2 linked regions of the Peribacillus simplex NBRC 15720 = DSM 1321 genome follow. The protein of the gene in region 2 interacts with the protein of the main gene of each other region in a pairwise test. Links are inferred from orthologs where the notes say so. Each region holds a gene or a part of one and is shown on either strand. Other genes may lie near its edges.

Evidence for each region.
Region 1: the proteins of leuS (region 2) and ligA interact in binary tests that used the Escherichia coli proteins (3 or more experiments, as listed by UniProt). The link is inferred for Peribacillus simplex NBRC 15720 = DSM 1321 from one-to-one orthologs.

What each region holds. Positions count from the first base shown.
Region 1 is NZ_CP017704.1:2,147,293-2,158,588, forward strand. The notes cover bases 5,805-8,730. They hold ligA (NAD-dependent DNA ligase LigA), read right to left. Parts: upstream 8,308-8,730; coding sequence 6,301-8,307; downstream 5,805-6,300. Other genes in these bases: BS1321_RS10230 (CamS family sex pheromone protein), read right to left, coding at 5,805-6,289; pcrA (DNA helicase PcrA), read right to left, coding at 8,411-8,730. In the rest of the region: BS1321_RS10200 (hypothetical protein), read right to left, coding at 1-370; BS1321_RS10205 (hypothetical protein), read right to left, coding at 363-830; BS1321_RS10210 (RNA polymerase sigma factor), read right to left, coding at 827-1,369; Asp-tRNA(Asn)/Glu-tRNA(Gln) amidotransferase subunit GatB, read right to left, coding at 1,536-2,963; Asp-tRNA(Asn)/Glu-tRNA(Gln) amidotransferase subunit GatA, read right to left, coding at 2,976-4,436; Asp-tRNA(Asn)/Glu-tRNA(Gln) amidotransferase subunit GatC, read right to left, coding at 4,449-4,739; more of BS1321_RS10230, read right to left, coding at 5,120-5,804; more of pcrA, read right to left, coding at 8,731-10,657; pcrB (heptaprenylglyceryl phosphate synthase), read right to left, coding at 10,719-11,296. UniProt on the Escherichia coli protein: DNA ligase that catalyzes the formation of phosphodiester linkages between 5'-phosphoryl and 3'-hydroxyl groups in double-stranded DNA using NAD as a coenzyme and as the energy source for the reaction.
Region 2 is NZ_CP017704.1:3,199,934-3,211,390, reverse strand. Bases 7,245-10,331 are described here. They hold leuS (leucine--tRNA ligase), read right to left. Parts: upstream 9,952-10,331; coding sequence 7,537-9,951; downstream 7,245-7,536. Outside these bases: BS1321_RS15490 (hypothetical protein), read right to left, coding at 1-318; BS1321_RS15485 (ATP-binding cassette domain-containing protein), read right to left, coding at 305-946; BS1321_RS15480 (DUF2705 family protein), read right to left, coding at 958-1,680; BS1321_RS15475 (WxPxxD family membrane protein), read right to left, coding at 1,673-2,404; BS1321_RS15470 (hypothetical protein), read right to left, coding at 2,394-2,990; BS1321_RS15465 (DUF2712 domain-containing protein), read right to left, coding at 3,245-3,730; BS1321_RS15460 (S8 family peptidase), read right to left, coding at 4,030-7,197; BS1321_RS15450 (DUF2524 family protein), read right to left, coding at 10,392-10,655; BS1321_RS15445 (SMI1/KNR4 family protein), read right to left, coding at 10,751-11,257; mnmL (tRNA modification radical SAM protein MnmL/YtqA), read left to right, coding at 11,426-11,457.

The sequences.
Region 1 (11,296 bases), 1.0 Mb from region 2 along the record:
AAATGAGTCCCCGATTCATGAGGCCCAGCTGAAAGTGCCCTAACCCTGGAACGAATGAAAGGATGATTACATAAAATCTTTCCGCCTCCGGCTGCTGATCTGCCATTTCCTCCACACCCTCTTCACTTTTAGGCTTCCTCAGTGAGGTGACCACCAAATCAAATATACTGATGAAATAAAACACCATTCCAATAATGGAAAAAGCCAGAAACGCATCAGATTGACTGATCAACGAAAGAAAAAGACCTCCAAGCCCCAATCCAGCTGTGGCAAGAAAATAAAATAACCCTTTATATTTCCTTCCTAGGTAAAAATGTCCGAAACCTGGCAAAAATGATAATAAAAAGGCTAATACCGGACTTTTATTCATTTCTAAACCCCTCCTTATTTTTCTTTTCGATAGAGTCCATCCAATTAAATGTTTTATCAATAAGTCCATCGGTTAAGGACTGCGTTTCCTTTTCGCTGCTTGATTCGACAGAATCCACGTATTCTGTCAATGATTGAAATACTCCGCCTGCCATTAATAAAATCGTAAAACCGGCCGCGATCAAGTAATGTTTTGTGATCGTACGAAGTGATTTCTCTTTTCTGTGTTGCTTAGCCTCTTCAACAGAGGCGCTTTTCAGTCGGCTAATCGATTCCATGACAGGACCTGCAATATCAAACCCTTCAATGTCCAGACTGTTTTCTTCTTTTTCCATCGCTTCCATATAGGCGGACAAACACTTGTCACAGGAGTATAGATGATTTTCATATTCAATTTTTAGAGCCTCTGGTATTTCATCTGCCAAATATACAACCCATTCTGCTTCAGGAACATGATTCATGAAAAATCCTCCTCTTTCCAATGTTTTCTCATCCAATTTCTTGCCCGATATAGCTTTACCTCCACAGATTTCACTTGAATCTGCTGTTCCTCTGCAATTTGCTTGAATGTCTTTTCCTTTATGTAATAGCCATATACAACGTCCCGGTATCCCTCTGGAAGGTCATTCAGCTTCCGTAATACTTGCTTTCGCCTTTCATTCCGAAAAAATACTGCCTCGACATCATCAGTTAAACCCAAATTAGCTTCCGATGAATGTTCCTCCTGCAATTCTTCCTTTTGGCGTTCCCTCTTTCTCTTTAAATCGATTGCATGATTGACCGCAATTCTGGTAATCCAAGTTTTGAAACCTTGGTTCTTATATTGAGGAAGAGAAGTATAGATTTTGATAAAGACTTCCTGGGTAACATCTTCAGCATCCTTTTGGTTCCGCAAGACGGAATAGACGGTTCTATAAATCGTCTGTTTATAATTTTCAATCAACATTCGGAATGCATGATCATTCCCAGCCCTTACCTTCTCAACCAACTCATCCGTCACTTCTCTTCCTCCTTTCCTGTTAAACTTTCATGTAATAGACGACACAAAAAGGAGTTACCCCTACAGATAACTCAAAAAAAACAAAAATTATTTTCTCCTTTTTCACAGTAAACGCTTTTCTTAATCAAGAGAAAACCGTACCACTTTAAAAGTGATACGGTCAATATTAACGTTTATTGATTTCTTCCACCAAAATTTTATTAACAAGCTGTGGATTGGCTTGTCCTTTTGTCGCTTTCATGATCTGTCCGACAAGGAAGCCGATTGCCTTTTGTTTACCGGCTTTAAAATCTTCAATCGATTGCGGGTTATTATTCAATGCTTCTTCAACGGCTGTACGCAATGCGCCTTCATCGGAAATTTGGACTAGTCCCTTCTCCTTGACGATCGTTTCAGCATTCCCGCCGTTTTCAATCAATTCTTTGAAAACTTTTTTGGCAATTTTAGAAGAAATCGTGCCATCTTCAATCAGCTTGATCATTCCAGCCAACGATTCAGCAGTCAATTTGACATCATGCAGCTCTTTACCTTCTGCATTCAAGAAAGCGGAAACCTCACCCATGATCCAGTTAGATGCTAGTTTTGCATCAGCGCCTGAAGCGACTGTCGCTTCAAAGAAATCAGCACTTTCTTTCGTTACCGTTAAAACGGCTGCATCATATTCCGGTAAGCCAAATTCTTCGACATAGCGTTTTTTTCGTGCATCCGGAAGTTCCGGAATCTCGGCAGCAATACGCGCTTTCCATTCTTCATCGATATGGATTGTCAATAAGTCCGGTTCCGGGAAGTAACGGTAATCATCGGAGCCTTCCTTAATTCGCATTAGTACCGTTCTGCCTGTAGCTTCGTCGAACCGGCGGGTTTCCTGTTCGATTATGCCGCCTTCATTCAAGATTTCCGCTTGTCGGATTTCTTCATGCTCCAACCCTTTGCGAACGAAGTTGAATGAGTTCAAGTTTTTCAATTCGGTTTTCGTACCGAATTCTTTTTGGCCGACAGGTTTCAAGGAAATGTTTGCATCACAGCGAAGTGAGCCTTCTTCCATTTTACAATCGGAAACGCCGGTGTATTGAATGATGGATTTCAACTTTTCCAGATAAGCATAAGCCTCTTCCGGGGAAGTGATATCCGGTTCGGATACGATTTCAACAAGAGGCGTACCTTGACGGTTATAATCACACAATGAATAGTTCCCTTTATGTGTCAGCTTTCCAGCATCCTCTTCCATATGAATGCGGGTAATGCCAATTTTCTTTTTCTTGCCGCCCACTTCGATTTCAATCCAACCATGCTCACCGATCGGTTGATCGAACTGTGAAATTTGATATGCTTTAGGATTGTCCGGGTAAAAATAGTTTTTCCGGTCAAATTTCGTAATTTCCGCCACTTCGCAATTCAGGGCAATCGCAGCCTTCATTGCAAAATCAACAGCCTTTTTATTGACGACAGGCAATACACCTGGGTAGCCTAGGTCAATTACAGTCGTGTTACTATTTGGAGCGGCACCAAAATGATTTGGGCTCGCTGAGAAAATTTTAGAATCCGTTTTTAATTCTACGTGTACTTCTAGACCAATCACCGTTTCAAAGTCCATTATTTTCACCCCTTACAGCTTAGGAAATTGTTTATGAAAATCTGTTGCTTGCTCAAATGCGTGAGCCGCGCGATAAATCGTGCTTTCATCAAAATGCTTCCCAATCATTTGCAGTCCAAGCGGAAGCCCATTCGCTGCGAATCCACATGGCACTGATATACCTGGTACACCAGCAAGATTGACTGGAATCGTCAAGATATCATTCGCATACATCGTTAATGGATCGTCGACTTTTTCACCAATTTTAAATGCAGGTGTAGGTGTAGTCGGCCCAACGATGACATCGTATTTTTCAAAGACATCTTCAAAGTCTTTTTTGATTAATGTACGTACTTTTTGAGCCTTTTTATAATAAGCATCATAATAACCGGAACTTAAGGAGAACGTTCCAAGCATGATACGGCGTTTCACTTCGTCACCGAATCCTTCTGCACGGGTTTGCTTATACATTTCGATAAGAGTCTCTGCATTATCTGTACGATGTCCGTAACGCACTCCGTCAAAACGTGAAAGGTTAGCCGAAGCTTCCGATGAAGATAGCAGGTAATAGGCAGCTAAAGCATATTTGGAATGCGGCAAGGATACCTCTTCCCATTCAGCTCCAAGCCCCTCTAATACTTTTAATGCTTCAAGTACGGAATTACGTGCTTCTTCCCCAACGCCTTCACCAAGATATTCTTTAGGCACAGCTATTTTCAATCCTCTAACATCGCCTGTTAATGAATTCACAAAACTCGGCACGTCAACTTTAGCAGAGGTCGAATCCATTGGATCTACACCTGAAATCGCTTCAAGCAAATAAGCGTTATCTTCAACCGTTCTTGTAACTGGCCCAATTTGGTCCAATGAAGACGCAAATGCTACTAGTCCGAATCGGGAAACCCGTCCATATGTAGGTTTTAAGCCGACAACTCCACAATATGCCGCTGGTTGGCGGATCGATCCACCCGTATCGGAACCTAAAGAGAATAGGACTTCACCGGAAGCGACAGATGCAGCTGAACCACCCGAAGAACCGCCTGGCACATATTCCGTGTTCCAAGGGTTGCGTGTTGCCTGAAATGCGGAATTCTCATTAGAAGAACCCATCGCAAACTCATCCATATTCAATTTCCCTATCGTAACCGTTTCTGCTTTCTGTAGCTTTTGAACAACGGTTGCATCATAGATTGGATCAAAGTTCTCCAAAATTTTGCTCGCACAAGTCGTACGCAAATTTTTAGTGACAATATTATCCTTCACTCCGATTGGCATACCAAATAAAGCGCCTTCGTTCTCGCCTTTTACCAATTGATCATCCAATCGTTTTGCTTGATTGCGGGCGTTTTCTTCATCAAGTGTCAAAAATGCCTTCACCTTGTCCTCTACTTGTCCGATTCGCTCATACGATTCGTTAACAAGGTCAGTGACACTTATCTCTTTCTTATGTAAGCGTTCATGAAGCTCAGAAACCTTTTGTTCGAACAACGACATCATTGTCCCTCCTTATTCAATTATTGATGGTACACGGATATATCCTTCTTTGCTATCCGGTGCATTTTTAATTACTTCATCTACTGGCAATCCCGGTTTTGCGACATCTTCGCGCATAACATTCTTCATATCCAAAACGTGAGAAGTCGGGTTTACTTGATCCGTATCAAGCTCATTCAACTGCTCCGCGAATGAAATCATTTGGTCAAGCTGATGCTGAAACTGTTGTGCTTCTTCTTCCGTAATAGCCAAACGAGCCAAATGGGCAACGTGTTTAACTTGTTCCATAGAAATACGTGACATTCTCTTCACCTCCGAAAAAATATCCAAATCGACTGAATTTCGTCGCTTTTCTCCATATAATCATCGTTTAAATCATATCAAACTATTACACAGTAAAGCAACAAGAGATACAATGTCGAAATTCAATTATTTCATAAGGAAAAAGAGATATTTTCCGGGAAATATGGGAAAGTTGCCGAAATTTCCGGGGAAATGACAATAAGGCCTTTAAAATTCGACAAATGTTCCCTTTTTAAAGTATTTGCTTCCTAAGATGGAAGGGTTTACTTTCTCCTATATATTTTTGTTCCTGGTTAAGGTTATTTTGAAATTTACAAGAAATAGATTCCAATTTTAAAGTGGGTCGCAAAAAAGATGAAGCCGTTAAGCTTCATCTTTTATCATTCGTATATATGCACGGTTGGTTCGTCCTGATTTGCTTCACGGACTATGAGCGCTTCAGGTCCATTTACAGAGGTAATGGATACCTGTACGGCAATATAGTTCGGGAAACGTTCCATTACAAGCCCAGCAACATATTGGGTAAAGCCGATGGCTTCCGAGTTCCCATAAAATTGAATGGGGATATCGATGTTCAGACTTTGCAGTTGATCATCCATATAGAACGCCCTCCCGATGACTCCGTTAAAGTTAGGGAAGTATTCTTCGACATCTTCTTTAAAGTTCGTGAAAGTATTGACGTCATCACGGTATTTTTTTTCAGCACCAGCTGAAGGAAATAGGAAATACTCTTCGTCCAAGTCCGTCCATTTTCCAATGTTGTCAGAGTTTTTATCGATATTTGTATAGGAAATGAAATTCCCAGGGACTACTGAAGATTTTTCATTTTGCTCGAATAAGGCAATCGTAATCGGAACATTTTTCAGCTTGTCCTTTTTACGCAGCCTTTTTAAGACTTCTGCAGCAATTTTCTCCCCTTCTTGCTTTAGCTTATTACTATCGATTTTCTTTTCATAGGTGGCACCGTATGCTTCTTTTTGATAGTAATGCACTGAATTCAGCGCAAGACCTATTACAACTCCGCCAAGGCTCACTGAATTATCTTTTGTTTTTACCAAGTAATTATGTTCTAAAACATGGGCAAGATAGATCGGATTTTCTTGATTCCGCTTATCAATGTCACCTTTACCTGGATCAACCGGATTCAAGCCAAGATTCTTTGAGGCTTTCATGTCCTTCTCTTTCAACTGACTATCGGTATATTTTCTGTTCAGCCAAGAAGATATCTCGGAACTATCTAGTATTTGCCCCTCTTGAAACAGGTAATCTTCCGGGTCGAATTGGGTTTGGGCCAACCTCATCAATCCATTTTCGAATTCTTCAATGTCATATCGGGTATTTAGATTGGATACGACCAAACCGCGTGCTTTTGATGGTTCAAACGGTAGGATTGTTTGATAATATTCTTCCGAAATTTTATACTTCGGAATAATTGCCGTTTCTTTTTTGTCTTTGGAGTCTTGAACTACCTCTTGCTTATCCTCAAAACTAGGCGCACATCCAGCAAGAAGCAGTATAAGAATCATCCCCAAAATAGAGTGTTTCCTCATAGCTACACCTCTTATTTATTTAGTTCCTCAATCAGTCTCTCTTCATCCCATACCATGACGCCTAGGCTTTCAGCTTTTGCCAGTTTGGAACCGGCATCTTCGCCAGCTACGACCAAATCGGTTTTCTTGCTGACACTTCCAGCAACGTTAGCTCCTAGCGCCTCTAATTTCTCTTTTGCTTCGTTACGTGTTAACTTATGCAGTTTACCCGTTAAAACGACTGTTTTACCAGAAAAAACGGAGTCGATATCTTCAATAGCAACAGCTCTTGGGCCTTTGAAAGTAAGATTTACACCAGCTGCATCCAACTCATTCAGTAATGCATGTACTTCTTCCAATTCAAAATAGGCTACGATGGAATCGGCCATCTTATCACCTATTTCATTAATGGCCGTTAGTTCTTCACGGCTCGCCTTGCTTAATGCTTCCATCGTCCCGAATTCCCTCGCAAGTGTCTTGGCCGCTTTTGAACCAACATGGCGAATGCCCAGCCCGAATAGTAATTTTTCCAACGAGTTGGTTTTCGAAGCTTCGATTGCTTGAAGAAGTTTATTGACGGATTTATCCCCCATCCTTTCCAAAGCAATCAGTTGATCGTATGTAAGCTTATAAATATCAGCCACATCTTGAATGAGTTCTTCTTTAAACAACAAGCTAATCACTTTTTCACCAAGACTGTCTATATTCATTGCTGTACGGGAAACAAAGTGAATCAAGCCCTCCCGTATTTGTGCAGGACACTTCGGGTTGATGCAGCGTAAAGCAACCTCCCCGTCCAGCCGAACAAGTTCACTGCTGCATTCCGGGCACTCAGTCGGCATCTGGAATTCGACTTCTTCCCCTGTACGGCGCTCTGCCAGTACATTGACCACCTCTGGAATGATATCACCGGCCTTTTTCACGACCACTTGATCTCCGATTCTGATGTCCTTTTCACGGATTAAGTCTTCGTTATGAAGTGAAGCTCGCTGCACGGTCGTACCTGCTACCCGAACGGGATCCAAAACGGCGGTCGGGGTCAATACACCCGTACGGCCAACATTCAGCTCGATATCCCTTAGGGTTGTAATGACTTCTTCAGCTGGGAATTTATAAGCAATGGCCCATCGCGGACTTTTTGCAGTAAAACCTAATTCATCCTGCTGTTCAAGGGAATCCACCTTTACGACAATTCCATCAATATCAAAGGCTAAGTTTGGACGGTGTTCCGTCCATTCTACTATATAGGCCAGTACTTCCTCTATATTCGAGCATGTTTTTCTTTCCCGATTCGTCTTAAACCCGAGCCGATCCAATAAATCCAAACCCTCACTGTGGGAACGGACCCCTGTTTCCCCCAAATCGGCAATCGCATAAAGGAAAATATCCAAGTTCCGTTTCGCAGCAAGTTTTGGATCAAGCTGCCTTAACGAACCGGCAGCTGCATTTCGTGGGTTTGCAAATGGTTCCTCACCGCGTTCTTCCTTAGCCTTATTTAATGATTCGAATGATTTTTTTGGCATGAAGGCCTCACCGCGCACTTCTATGGCAACCGGCTCCCGCAACTTCAATGGAATCGACTTGATCGTTTTCAAATTAGCGGTAATATCTTCACCGATCGTTCCATCTCCACGGGTTGCCCCTCTTACGAAATATCCATTCTCATATTGAAGAGTGACGGCAAGTCCATCAATTTTCAATTCACATACATAGGAAAAATCGTCACCTACAGATTGTCTGACCTTTCTGTCAAAATCCAGTAAGTCACTTTCATTGAAGGCATTGCCTAAACTAAGCATCGGTGTGGTATGCTCCACTTTTTCAAACATATCCAAAATGGCGCCACCGACCCGTTGTGTCGGTGAGTCCGCCGATTGCAGTTTAGGAAATTTCTCCTCATACTCAATAAGTTCACGGAGTAGCCGATCATATTCAGCATCAGGTACTGATGGCTGGTCCATCACATAATATTCATAGCTGTATTGGTTCAATAACGTTTGCAGTTCTAGAACTTTCTTCTCTGCAGCTTGTAAGTCCATACGTTCAATCCTTTCTAAAGAAGACTCCACCGCACTTCTTATAGAAGAGCGGTGTCTAAAGTCAGATATCCCTATTCTTTACCAGTAGAAACATATTAATAGCTTATGCTTTTTCAACTGGTGCAAATTTCGCCAATAGACGTTTGATGCCGATTGGACTTGGAAAGGCAATATCCAGTTCCTTCCCTTCGCCTTCCCCTTTTACGCTCACCACGGTTCCTATCCCCCATTTTTTATGGGATGCACGGTCGCCGACAGCCCAGCCGATCTCTTCACCGCCCGTTGCGGATGGTGCAGAAACAGCTTTTCCAAAGGCAGGCACTTTTCTTGTGGAAGCTGTTGAAGGAGATCCGGTTCTCGAAGAACTGAAAGGTGTTTGCCTAGCTCTAGGAGCCGGTTTCGGTTTTAGATCTTCAAGAAGTTCCTCTGGTATTTCACTGATGAATCGTGAAACTGGATTCATGCTCGTCCGTCCATACAATGTCCGCATTTGGGCATTGCTTATGAATAGTTCATTTTCAGCCCTTGTAATTCCAACATAAGCCAGACGGCGTTCTTCTTCCATCTCCTCTTCATCCATGAGCGAGCGGCTATGAGGGAAAACACCTTCTTCAAGACCCAGTAAAAAGACTACCGGATATTCTAGTCCCTTCGCAGAGTGAAGTGTCATCAGCGTTACAGTGTTTGTAGCTTCTTCGGAATTCTCATCTAGTTGATCTATATCTGCAACCAATGCCAGATCCGTTAAAAAGCCCACCAATGATTTGTCCTCGCTGCTATCTTCGAATGCTTTCGTAACAGATAAAAACTCATCTATATTTTCAAGCCGGCTTTGTGATTCAATCGTTTTTTCTGCCTGCAGCATCTCACGGTAACCGGTTTTCTTAATGACTTCCTCCACCAGTTCCGTCACGGATAAGTACTCCTGCTGATTTGTATAGTTAGTGATCAGCGTATGGAATTCCCTTGCCGCTTTGGTAGCCTTCCCGCTTATCCCTACCATTTCCACAGATTCGAGTGCTTTATAAATGGAAACATCATATTGATCTGCATAATCTGCCACTTTGTCCATTGAAGTTGCACCAATTCCGCGTTTTGGTACATTGATTACACGGCGGAGACTGATGTCATCATCAGGATTCGCAATAAGGCGAAGATAGGCAAGTAAATCCTTAATCTCTTTACGGTCATAGAACTTGGTTCCGCCGACTATTGCATAATTTATATTGGATTTAAGCAGAACTTCCTCCATGACACGTGATTGTGCATTTGTTCTGTAAAGTATTGCTATATCGGAATATTTCCTGCTACCGCCCTGAACTAACTCATTTATCTTTCCAGCTACAAATTGTGCTTCCCCTTGCTCATTGTCTGCACGGTAATAGAATAACTTATTGCCATCTGCATTCTCAGTCCAAAGATTTTTCGGCTTACGGTTTTGATTGTTACCGATGACCTTATTCGCCGCTGCTAGAATCTTTTTCGTCGAGCGGTAATTCTGCTCAAGGAAAATCATGTTGGCATTCGGATAATCTTTTTCAAATGAAAGGATATTCGCAATATCCGCACCGCGCCAACGATAGATCGATTGATCGGAATCCCCGACAACACAGAGATTACGGAAGCGTGAAGCCAGTAGTTTAACAAGCATGTATTGAGCCCTGTTCGTATCTTGGTACTCATCAACATGAATGTATTGAAATTTACGCTGATAATATTCAAGCACCTCAGGTACGAGCTGGAACAATTGAATCGTCATCATGATCAAATCATCGAAATCAAGCGCTGAATTTTTACGCAGCCGTTTTTGATATTCCGTATATACATCGGCAGTTACTTTAGTGAAGTAATCAGAAGCCGTCTTCAGGTACTCTTCCGGCCCGACCAATTCATTTTTCGCTGAACTGATGCTACCCAAAATGGCACGGTAATCATATTTCTTTGTATCCATATTACGATCTTTCATAATTTGTTTTATGACCGATTGCTGATCCGTCGTATCCAATATCGAGAAGTTCCTATTAAATCCGATACGGTCGATATCTCTTCGTAAAATGCGGACACACATCGAGTGGAAAGTTGAAATCCAGATATCTTCGGATGCACCGCCAAGTATGGCGCGGATCCTCTCCTTCATCTCACGGGCCGCTTTGTTGGTGAACGTGATTGCAAGGATGTTCCATGGCGCTATTTCCTTCTCGACCATCAAGTAAGCTATTCGGTGAGTCAGCACACGCGTCTTTCCACTTCCTGCCCCAGCCATGATTAAAAGTGGGCCATCAGTTGATTTCACTGCTTTTTGTTGCTGTTCATTCAAACCTATTAATAATTTTTCCGCTAAATATTGCATTATCACACCACCTATACGAACATTCGTTTCTGTTTTAGTATACTATATTTATTACATGTTTTCATTTAACTGCCGAAACTGTTGCAAGTGCCACCTTCAAATCTTCATAAATCACGTTGCCGACAACGATGACATCCGCAATCTTAGACATCTCTTTGGCCTGTTCAACCGATTTTATCCCACCGCCATAGAATAGTACGGTATCCTCCAAACTCTCTTTGGCGGCTTCCACCATCTGGACATCGCCATAATCACCGCTGTATTCCAAATAAAAAATCGGCAGGTTGAACATCTTTTCAGCCATCATCGCGTATGCACCCACATCATCCATATCCAAATCAGTATTGGCTTTCGTCAATTGGGCCGCCTTGCACTCTGGATTCAGAATACAGTACCCTTCAACGAAAATTTCATCCCAATTTAAAAGGTATCCGTATTCCTTGACTGCTTGCTGATGCAGTTTCATCATCCAATCCGGGTTTGTGCTATTCAGGACACTCGGAATGAAATATAAATCAAACCCTGGTGTCACCGTTTCAACAGAGGAAATTTCCATCACACATGGAACGGTATATCGTCTGACACGTGCCATTAAATGAAGCACATTCTCAAGCGTGATTCCATCCGTTCCTCCGACCA
Region 2 (11,457 bases):
CTTGAATTCTAATTTTCCTTTAATCGAGAAATTTTCATTCATATGAAAAGGCACCGCATGCAAAACATCATTTTTATGCATTTTATCACCAAAAAACTCCGATTCCTTATCGAGAGATTTAATATCATAATAGCCCTGATCGATATCTTTCCCAACAATAATTTTCTGTGATTGTAACACCTTATAGGAAGCAGTATTATTTTCAGTATTTCTGGTATCTTCACTATCAGATGAAGAAACAAAGTACACTTTATATATAAGGAATCCGCCTACTAATACTAGTAAGCTTAATACTGCTATACTTTTATTTAGAGTCAAGAACGATTCCTCCATTATCCATTTTTATATATTCATCCGCTAATGCTTCTAAATCCTGTTTATGATGACTTGTCAAAATGATGAGTGCCCCGCGCTCTTTTTCTTCATTCAAGATTTGATAAACTTGAATGACACCTTCTTCATCAATTGCATTTGTTGGTTCATCCAATAATAAAATATCCGGTTTTTCAAATATCGCTTGGGCGACACTTAATCGTTGTTTCATTCCTAACGAAAACTTTCCTACCTTCATTTTTGAATCAGGATCAAGACCGACTCTTTTTATCGCCAATTTAATATCCTCATCAGTGGCGATGTTCCTGATTTTTGATAATATTTTCAGATTTGTATAGGCGTTATACTGGTGAAGCAGGGAAGTGTTTTCAATAATGACACTAATGTTAGAAGGAAATGAAAACTCCTTATGAAGAATTTTTTCGTCTATTGAAATTTCACCTGAGCTCGGCATGATTAACCCTGCAATCGCTCTAAGCAGCATCGTTTTACCAGAGCCATTTCTTCCATACAAACCATAGATTTTCCCGCCGCAAAACTCATAATTAATATCATGTAAGAGCGTCTTCTTCTTCTTCCGTTTATTTAAAGAGCTAATTCGTATTTTTGTCATTTTGCACCTCATTAATTTAAATCCATTTTCTTTAATCGTATAAATGATAAAACACTTAAAATGATTATTACTACGGTTAAAACCATATAAGCAATTACCGGCGATAATCCAACTGATTCAGGTAGATCCACCCTTACATACATTCCGAAATTGGGAATCAAAAAATATAAAATCCACGTCAGCTTTTGTACAGATAAAAGAACTCCGCCTAATGTAACAGAAAAAAGCACATAAACATTTATCAGCAATAAAGATACTTGTTCCGTTAGGTAAAGCTCGAGTGCCATTTGAATAAAAATAAGGACAAAATTAGACATAATATATAGACCTGCAATACAAATAAATGATTGGAAATCATGATAAAAAAAGGCCTGGTCCTCATTATTTATATAAGCGAATACGATAGAGACAAGAAGTTGGAACAAAGATAACCCAGATATAAGGATCATTAACTTCGTGATTCTGCTAATCCCAAGTCTCACCTTGCTTTTTTCCCTGATCATCAGGTATATCCCATAACCGGAAATATATTGCCTCAAATAACCTAACGACAAAAAACTCACCATAGAAAAGAAGATATACCATGCTCCCAATAGAACAAATTTATTATTAATCGGAACTCCGCTAACGATCATGAATCCCGTAAGATCGGCTTTAGAGCCATCAAAATGATTAAATAAAAAAATTTGCAAACTGATTACAAACAACATGGTTAAGAAGATTCGGTTAGTCATTTGAAACCTCAACAATGAAATCTTTTTTCTCGATGGCAAATAGCCCAAGTAAAATCATTACAATAGATAGCAATAACTCTTTTCCAATCATGATCAACGATTGATGCCCTGACATTCCGCTGCTTAAAAAAGGATCTATAATATTTAATGCACTGGCAGGTGTCCAATGAATATTCAGATAACTCTTCATCATATATAAGAGAAAACATATAAAAAAGGTCCCTGCCATCGCAATGATTGAATTGGAAAAATCAAAAATGAAATAATAAAGCATTCCAATCGAGAAATAAATACACGTTAATAGTGCTAGATTAAGAAGGCATATGTTCCAATAATTTGAAGAGATAAAATGAAATCTATCGAATAAGAAAACACCTGCGAAATTAATCAATAAAATGCTGAATGCATATATAAATGAACTTATAAAAACTTGGATTGTCCTTCTCCGATAAATGTGGACTCTTGATGTTAATCGAACCATTATGTGCGGATGCTCATCTTCAATAAAAAAGCGATAAAATAGTAATAAAGGGATAATATAAGTCATCATCAAATTTTTACTCGAGAGATAGCCATCTACACTCGCACTTACATCAATGATTAATGGATACGATGGGTCTACTTGCTTTATTTTCAGATAATGAATATTATAGATCATCCATAAACATCCAAATAAAAGTAAAAGCAGCATTGATAAATATACTTTTTTTTGATTAGACTTCATCACTTTTCACCTTATAAATGAACCCGACCGTGATTATCGCTAAAAAAAGGATTGTAGATTTAAAGAAAATAAAAATGAAATCTTCTAAGTTCACTTCGTTAAAAGGTTGGATAATCAATGCTAATGAATGATGTAATCCCAAAATTTGCGAGAACCAAAAAACAAAGCTTAATGGATACGTATACTTCATATCAGGGAAACACCAACTAAGGACGGTAGCCATCCCTGCGCATAAACTAGTGAAAAAACCAAAAAAGATTATATAAATGACATTACTAATAGTAGGCATTGAATTAACAAGGATATATAAAGTATTTTCTGGGAACAGGTCTGGTGCCAACCCCTTGTCAAATTCACCATTCATAAACACCAAATATGCAATAAACATGTTCAATAACAAGCAACAAACAATGACTAAAAAGGAAAACGACATATTTCCGAATAGCATGGTTTTATAATAAGAGAATCGCCCTTTTTTGGTCGCGACGATATATCGGTATCCTGTTCTGTATTCTTGGATATAACTATCAGCACACATAATTAATAGAAAAATGGGCAAAAACCATATTAGGATTATTTGCATCATATGGCCTAATGAACTTCCCGCTAAAAAAGTGGCTAAATGGGGTGCTAACGATTCTGATGAATACAGTGTTGATGAAAAATTCCCCAAAAGAATAAATATATCAATAATAACAATCGCAACAATACATAACACTATGAACTTTGTTTTTTTATTATTTCTTAATCTATAGTAATAACTATTCATATTGTCTCCCTTTAGGAAGCCACCTTGAATAAAGAATCATCCAAGATGGCTTCACCATGATCATCATTTTTTTATTTATTATACTCAGTGGTGTAATAAGTATTATACTGTGAAGGTAATATTCTCCCCGTCTCCTCATCCCAATATCCGTTTACGGAATAGCTGCTAGAACTTAAATTATTATTCTCTGCCGTTAATCTTACATTAGCGGCATTAGCACCTGAATTGCCTTTAATATAATAATTACGCCCACTATTTGAACCGCCACTCCCTGCTTTAACATCCACTGTAGGAGATACATTCGTACCATTGCTTTTTTCCAACCAATAAGTAGTTAAAGTATTAGTTCCTTCTGTTGATTTATACATTCTCACTTTCCATGTATTCCGTTCCGTAGTCGTTTGGCGATACTCTGTACCTGTGTACGAGTTAGCTTGCTCTTTCTTAATCGTAAAGGAATATGACGTATTGTCATTCCCAGCTTCAACCGAAAGCGTTCCTAAGCCAATTGAACAAGCTAGAATAGTACCTAATGCTATTACTCTTCCTTTTTTCATTTTATTTCCTCCTGAATTTAGGTATTACTGCACTTTGACTTTTACTCTCTCTCTTCTCCTTTTCTCTAATAAAGATTTATCGTACAAGAAAAAAGCGAAGGTTTTATTTCAGAATTAAAACGCGAAACTCCATATCTGACATCATGCAATGACAACGCACAGATGAATACTCTTAAATAAAGCTTGGCAAAAGACACGCTCATGGCAAAAACACCGCTCATCATCGAGCGGTGTTTTCATTCGTTTTCTCAAAAAAAAGCCGTTTAACATGTAAGTTAAACGGCCTTCACCTCTTATTGCTATTTAGATTTTTTAACTGTTACTTTTGTTGCTTTTCCTGTATTGCCCGCTTTGTCTTTTGCTGAGACGTATAATGCGGACCCTGCTTTTTTCTTGCTGATTTTGATGGAGAAGTTCCCCTTACTATCAGCTTTTGCAGTTCCGATGTTTTTATTGTTGTACTTTACGGTAACAGTTGAACCGATTTCCGCTTTACCAGTTACTTTTGTTGCTTTGTCGTTTACTTCATTCACTTTCGGTGCACCTGGAGCGGTTTTATCTTTAACCGTTACTTTTGTTGCTTTTCCTGTATTGCCCGCTTTGTCTTTTGCTGAGGCATATAATGCGGACCCTGCTTTTTTCTTGCTGATTTTAATGGAGAAGTTCCCCTTTTTATCAGCGGTTGCAGTTCCGATGTTTTTATTGTTGTACTTCACGGTAACGGTTGAACCGATTTCCGCTTTACCAGTTACTGAAGTAGCTTTATCGCTTACTTCATTCACTTTCGGTGCATCTGGGGCTGTTTTATCGAGAACAGTCACGGTTGCCGCCTTGCTTTCACGTTTTGCTAAGTCTGTAGCTGTGACTGAAAGTTTAGTGCCAGCCTTTTGCTTGCTGATTTTCACTTTGAAATTCCCTTTGCTGTCCGTGTTACCTGAACCGATCACTTTTTTCGCACTGTTTTTGACCGTGACTTTCACCTCGGCTTGCGATTGACCCGTTACATACACGTCTTTGTCACTGACAGGCTTAACAGTTGGATTTTTAGGGGTTGCACCTTTATTCACGAATACTTTAATCGAAGATACTGCTAGTTTAGCAGAATCAGAGATATTCACAGTAAGCATCTGCTCCGCTTTTTGGACCGGAATTTTGATTGTGAACGTTCCGTTAGCTGCAGCTGTTGTTTTACCTAGTGATTTACTTCCGCTTTTCACTTCGATTGCCGAACCTTTTTTAGCCGATCCAGTCAGTGTTGTTTTGTTATCGAATACAGGATTGACTTTCGCTTGTAGATCCACTGCACTTAGTGCACTGTACGCATTCAATCTTCCATATCCTGATACTAAATCTTTACCGACAGGCAGTTCTTCTTCTGGTAAGATGATTTCCCCATCTTCATCTTCATATTCCTCATAAGGGTATGCATTATCTTCTTCTTCAAATTTCACATATTCCGATGTCTCATGAAGGATTTCCCTTACTTCATTCACTTTCAACCCAGGGTTTCCGGATAATAACAAGGCTGTAGCTGCCGCAACATGCGGAGCTGCCATTGATGTACCATCCATGTAGGTAACATTCCCATTAGGTACAAGACTCGGTATGCCTGTCCCTGGAGCGACCATGTCCAATTTCGATCCATAATTGGAATAATCGGATACTAAATCAAGGGCATTGGTTGCACCGACGGATATCGCGTATTTAGATGATGCAGGATAAGATAGACCATCCATCCCATCATTACCGCTTGCTACGACAACCATTACATTCTTGGCAGCGGCATGTTTCAAGGCATATTCAATCGTCCTGCTATATTCTCCGCCCAAGCTAAGGTTAATGACCTTTGCACCATGATCCACGGCATATTTAATGCCTAGTGCAATTTTCTCATTGTCTCCAAACCCTGAAGAGTCCAAGACCTTCACAGGCATGATTTTAGCTACTGGATTGATTCCTTGCATGGAATAACCATTATCTGCTTTGGCAGCGATAATTCCGGATACATGTGTACCATGGCCATTGTCATCGACTGCATCTACTTTCTTATCAATGAAATTCTTGCCTAAGTCCATGCGAACCGTATCTTTCAAATCCGCCAGTGAATCATCGACACCTGTGTCGATAACCGCTACCAATGTATCTTTTAAATTACGCTTCTTAATAAGGTTCTGCAGTTTTTCGTTATCGATGTCCGCTCCCTTTATGCCTTCTTCCCCACCGGCGTTATCTAAAGACCATTGATACGGTGATTGAATGTCGGCAGAAAGTGCTTTGTACGTTTTTACCGCTTCGATATATTCCACTTCTGGAAGTTTTTCGATAGTGGATAGAGCTGCTGTGCTCATTTTAGCTTGGTTCTTTAACTCTACGACATACATATCATCATACAGAACCTCTTGTTGCTTAGGTGCCGATAATGTTCCAAATCCTTTTCCACTTACCTTGGATTGGACAGCGCTTAATGACTTCCCAGGTTTAAGTTTGACGATATATTTGTTCTTTATATTTTTCGAAGCCGGAAGTTCGATTCCCGCTTTACTTGCGATATCGACGATTCTTTCACCCGCAAGCTTATCAAGATTGATTTTCTTTGCAATGCCGTCCATATCCTTTTTCAATCCAGCTGGAGCGACGTCTGCCGACTTATTGAATAAGGCCTTAATCGCTTCTTGCTGCTTGTTGCTAATGACTGCCGTGCTGCTTGCTCCATTTTCATTAAGATCCTCAATAAGGGGCTTAATCTCGACTAAGTGATTATATACCGCTTCCCTTGCCGTTTTATTACCAGCAAGATGAAGAGCCAGGAATGGCGAAGCCTTATAGTATAAAGAGGAAAGGGTGCGTCCCTCAGACGACTTCGTGAGAACTTCATCTCTAAACACGCGGAGTGTTTTCAACATGGATTCTCCCGTTTTCTTATCGTTTACACTCACTTCAACCGGGCATGATTCGAGTTCTTCGCCTTCGTCCCCGGCAGATGGCGGCAATGTCACTGAATGCGCATTGATGGAGTATTCAGCTACATTTTCCGCATCCGGGATAGGATTTCCCTCATCATCCGTATCGCCGAAATATTCAACTTTAACATAATATGTGCCTTCCCAAGCATATGGGAAATCGACTACAGCTTTTTCATCAGGATAAGAAGAGACAAAATAATTGCTCTCATCTTTTTCTGCTTTTTCTTTATCTTGATATACGGAAATATTCAAGATTTTGTCCGAATTGACTTCGAATTCAATATGGGAGAACTTTTGTATTTCCTCTGTTGTGGGACTGATTTGATACCATTGAACATCCGGTTTTTCAAACTTCCCGTCCAGAGTGTCCCCATTTTTAATCGTTTTTACATTTTCAATGGGTGTTACAGCTGCAGCTTGAGAATTTAGCGGAACCATCAAGCTGAAAATCAGTGCAAAAATTAGTACACACGCCGTAATTCGACTCACATTCTTAAATTTCACGTTTTTCCCTCCAATAATTGGTTAAAAAATAACAGTACTATACCAAACTATCACACTGTAAAATTTTATCAACCAATTTTTTCCCTTTTTTATGTCAAACGCTTGATTTATTTGGCCATTGAGCCGAAAAATGATTCCCATGTACCAATTAAGCTAGATATTTGAGTTCCGATGGGCATCTCATGACGATAATAAATTCCAACATTCGGCAGATTCATATTAATAGATTTAAATCGGTGAAAATCCTAACATGACCTAATCCCTACGTTCAGCCAATTTCTGCAAAAAAAAGCTGTCCCAGCAGTAAAAACATGCGGGACAGCTTCCAATCATTTTTATTTAGTTTGCGACGATATTGACTAATTTGCCTGGTACGGCAATCACTTTACGAATGGTTTTCCCATCGATTTGTTCTTTGATGGAATCATCACCCATCGCGATTTCTTCCAGTTTTTCTTTCGTAGTGTCAGTCGGCACCATTAATTTCGTTTTGACTTTTCCGTTGATTTGGATGACGATTTCGACTTCGTTATCCACTAACTTCGCTTCGTCGAAAGCCGGCCATGTTCCGTACGTGATGCTCTCGGAATGGCCCAGTTTAGACCAAAGTTCCTCGGCGATGTGCGGTGCAACTGGTGCAAGCAGCTTTACGAAGCCTTCGATATACACCTTAGGAAGCGAATCAGCTTTATAAGCATCATTAATGAATACCATCAATTGTGAAATCGCCGTATTGAATTTCAATTCCTCATAGTTCTCAGTCACTTTTTTAACAGTTTGATGATAGACTTTTTCGAGCTTGCCCGTGTCATCCGTCTCTGTCATCTTATCTGTGATCGCACCGTCATCGTTGACTAATAAACGCCAGATACGGTCAAGGAATCTGCGGGAACCGTCCAATCCATTTGTGGACCAGGCAATCGAAGCATCCAATGGTCCCATGAACATTTCGTACATGCGAAGTGTATCGGCACCATGACTTTCAACGATATCATCCGGGTTCACGACATTCCCTTTGGATTTACTCATTTTTTCATTATTCTCGCCAAGGATCATTCCTTGGTTAAATAGGTTTTGGAATGGTTCCTTCGTTGGCACGACACCGATATCGTACAGGAATTTATGCCAGAAACGAGCGTAAAGCAAGTGAAGCACCGCATGCTCAGCGCCGCCAATATAAATGTCGACCGGCATCCATTCTTTTAATTTTTCAGGATCTGCAAGTGCTTCCTTGTTGTCAGGATCGATATAACGAAGGAAGTACCAGCTGCTTCCTGCCCACTGTGGCATCGTGTTTGTCTCACGGCGCCCTTTACGTCCGTTTTCATCCGTTACATTCACCCATTCCGATATGTTCGCAAGTGGTGATTCGCCTGTACCTGAAGGCTTGATGTCCGTAGCTTTCGGTAAAATCAATGGAAGCTCTTCTTCCTTAACTGCAGACATCGTGCCGTCTTCCCAATGGATGATTGGAATCGGTTCACCCCAGTAACGCTGACGGCTGAATAACCAGTCGCGAAGGCGGTATGTTACTTTCTTCGTGCCGATTTCTTTTTCTTCCAGCCATTTGATCATGGTGGAAATGCCTTCTTCTTTATTCAATCCATCAAGGAATTCCGAATTCACATGAAGTCCATCGCCTGTATATGCTTCACTTGTCACATCTCCGCCAGCTACGACTTCCTTGATCGGCAAGTCGAACTTGACTGCAAATTCATAATCACGCTCATCATGGGCAGGAACGGCCATGATCGCTCCTGTTCCGTAGCTGATCAACACGTAATCGGCAATCCAAATCGGCATTTTTTCGCCGTTTACCGGGTTAATGGCATAAGCCCCCGTGAACACGCCTGATTTATCCTTTGCCAAGTCTGTTCTTTCCAAGTCGCTTTTATGTTTCACTTCATCTAAATAGGCTTCAACTGCCGCCCTTTGATCAGCCGTCGTAATTTTATCGACAAAGTGATGTTCAGGTGCCAATACGGCATATGTTGCACCGAATAACGTATCCGGACGAGTCGTGAACACCGTGAATGATTCACCAAAGCCATCGATATTGAATGTAACCTCCGCTCCCTCGGAACGGCCAATCCAGTTACGCTGCATATCCTTGATGTTTTCCGGCCAATCCACATCATTCAGATCGTCGATTAAGCGGTCTGCATACGCCGTGATACGAAGCATCCATTGTTTCATCGGACGGCGCTCAACCGGATGGCCCCCACGCTCACTTTTCCCATCGATGACTTCTTCGTTAGCCAATACCGTGCCAAGTGCCGGACACCAGTTAACGGCCACTTCATCAATATATGCAAGGCCCTTTTCATATAATTTCAAGAAGATCCATTGCGTCCATTTGTAATAGTCGGGATCTGTCGTGTTTATTTCGCGGTCCCAGTCATAAGAAAAACCAAGGGCTTTGATTTGGCGGCGAAACGTGTTGATGTTGTGCTCCGTGAATTCAGCAGGATCATTTCCCGTATCGATCGCATATTGCTCTGCCGGAAGTCCAAAAGCGTCCCAGCCGATCGGATGCAATACATTATATCCCTGCGCCCGTTTCATCCGTGCTAGAATATCGCTTGCGGTATAACCTTCCGGGTGCCCAACATGAAGACCGGCCCCTGAAGGATATGGGAACATATCCAGCGCGTAGAATTTACGTTTGCCGCTTTCTTCACCCGTTTTGAATGTCTTATTGCCTTCCCAATACTTTTGCCATTTCGTTTCTATGCTTCTATGGTCAAAACTCATTTGATTTCCTCCTAATTTCCGTATAAAAAACAATAAAAAACCCCTCATCCCAAAATAGGGACGAGAGGATTATGTATATCTTCCCGCGGTACCACCCACATTGGCGATAGCTAAAATCCGCCCAGCTTAAAACATCCGTAACATGGATTAAAACGCCAGGCATTACTTTTTACCTTCACACCCGGAACTCCAAGGCGAGTTCACGACCATCCCAGGTTGACTTGCACCATCCGTCAACTCTCTTTACTGGTTTAAACCGTTACTATTCCTCATCATAGTCTTTATGAGAATATTTCATTTTATTTCATTCTAGTCAATTTCACCGATAAATGCAATAGCCGTACATAAACATTATCGACAGGTTTTTCATTATATATGCGAATTCAGGAAAATTCGTGCAAAAAAAGGGAGCTATGCATTCATAGCTCCCTTGCTTCCCTTTAATGTCGCAGTAAAATCATTTCATTCCTCAATTCATTCAACTGCTGCTTCATCCGCGAAAGCATTTCTCGTTGCTGGTCATTCGAACTGGCATACAATCGTTCCATATCCGTCAAAGCCTCTTCGATATACCTTTGCGAATTTTGAAATTGTTCATCATCATAATGCTCCTGCCGTGAGGCCTCGTTAAATTCAAACTCTGCAAAATGGAGAGCCCCTTCACATTGCTCTAAAAAATGATCGACGGATTGTCTGGTTGCCATTTCAAACCCTCTCCTTCGCGTCTCATTTGGATGATTCGGAATCATCTTTTCTAGTTTGAGCAAATAACGGGTGAATTATCATTTTTTTTGAGAAATCAACCTTTATCCCAAAACTTCTCACCTTGATGGGAAATGAACTGCTCGATCCATTCGGCAAAGCCCATATGGAGCTTCTCGCCTTCTTCAAAATCATCGATATGGCCTTTTACCATTAAATACTCCTTATCGCCTTTAGCGACGGCTTCCCCATCGATGACGATATTATCTTGATAAATGCAGGCCACTTTATAGCATCCCTCGTAGGAATTTTCATATGTGTAATTTATAATATCATCAAGGCTGTATAAATCATTTTCCCCGCCCGATTCGACATTATCGAACAGACGGCATCCATTGGTTATTTTTAAAAACTCCTTATAATCCTCGGGCAGAAGCAGTCCGGTTTTCTTTTCAAAGGAATGAATTTGTTCATCCGAAGCAGGTGAATTGAAGGTGCAAGTGGCTTTGTATATGAACCCATCTTCATTTACTTCGATCACCTGATTATTTTCGGCTAATTTCTTTTTCATTTGATTAATCGCTTCTTCAACTTGACCGGTCATGTCCATCAGCTCCCGATAGGATATAGTCATTCAAAGATATACTGGAAATAGCAGCAAAATGTTTAGCCTTCAAGTATACAGTATACGCTTTTTTTTCAAAAAAAGACCTAGCTGCGAGAATGTTGTATAATATATGTTGCGATTTATTTTATTTAGGAGGTTGCTGATTTGAATCAAGCAAACCCGTTTATATATGCAAC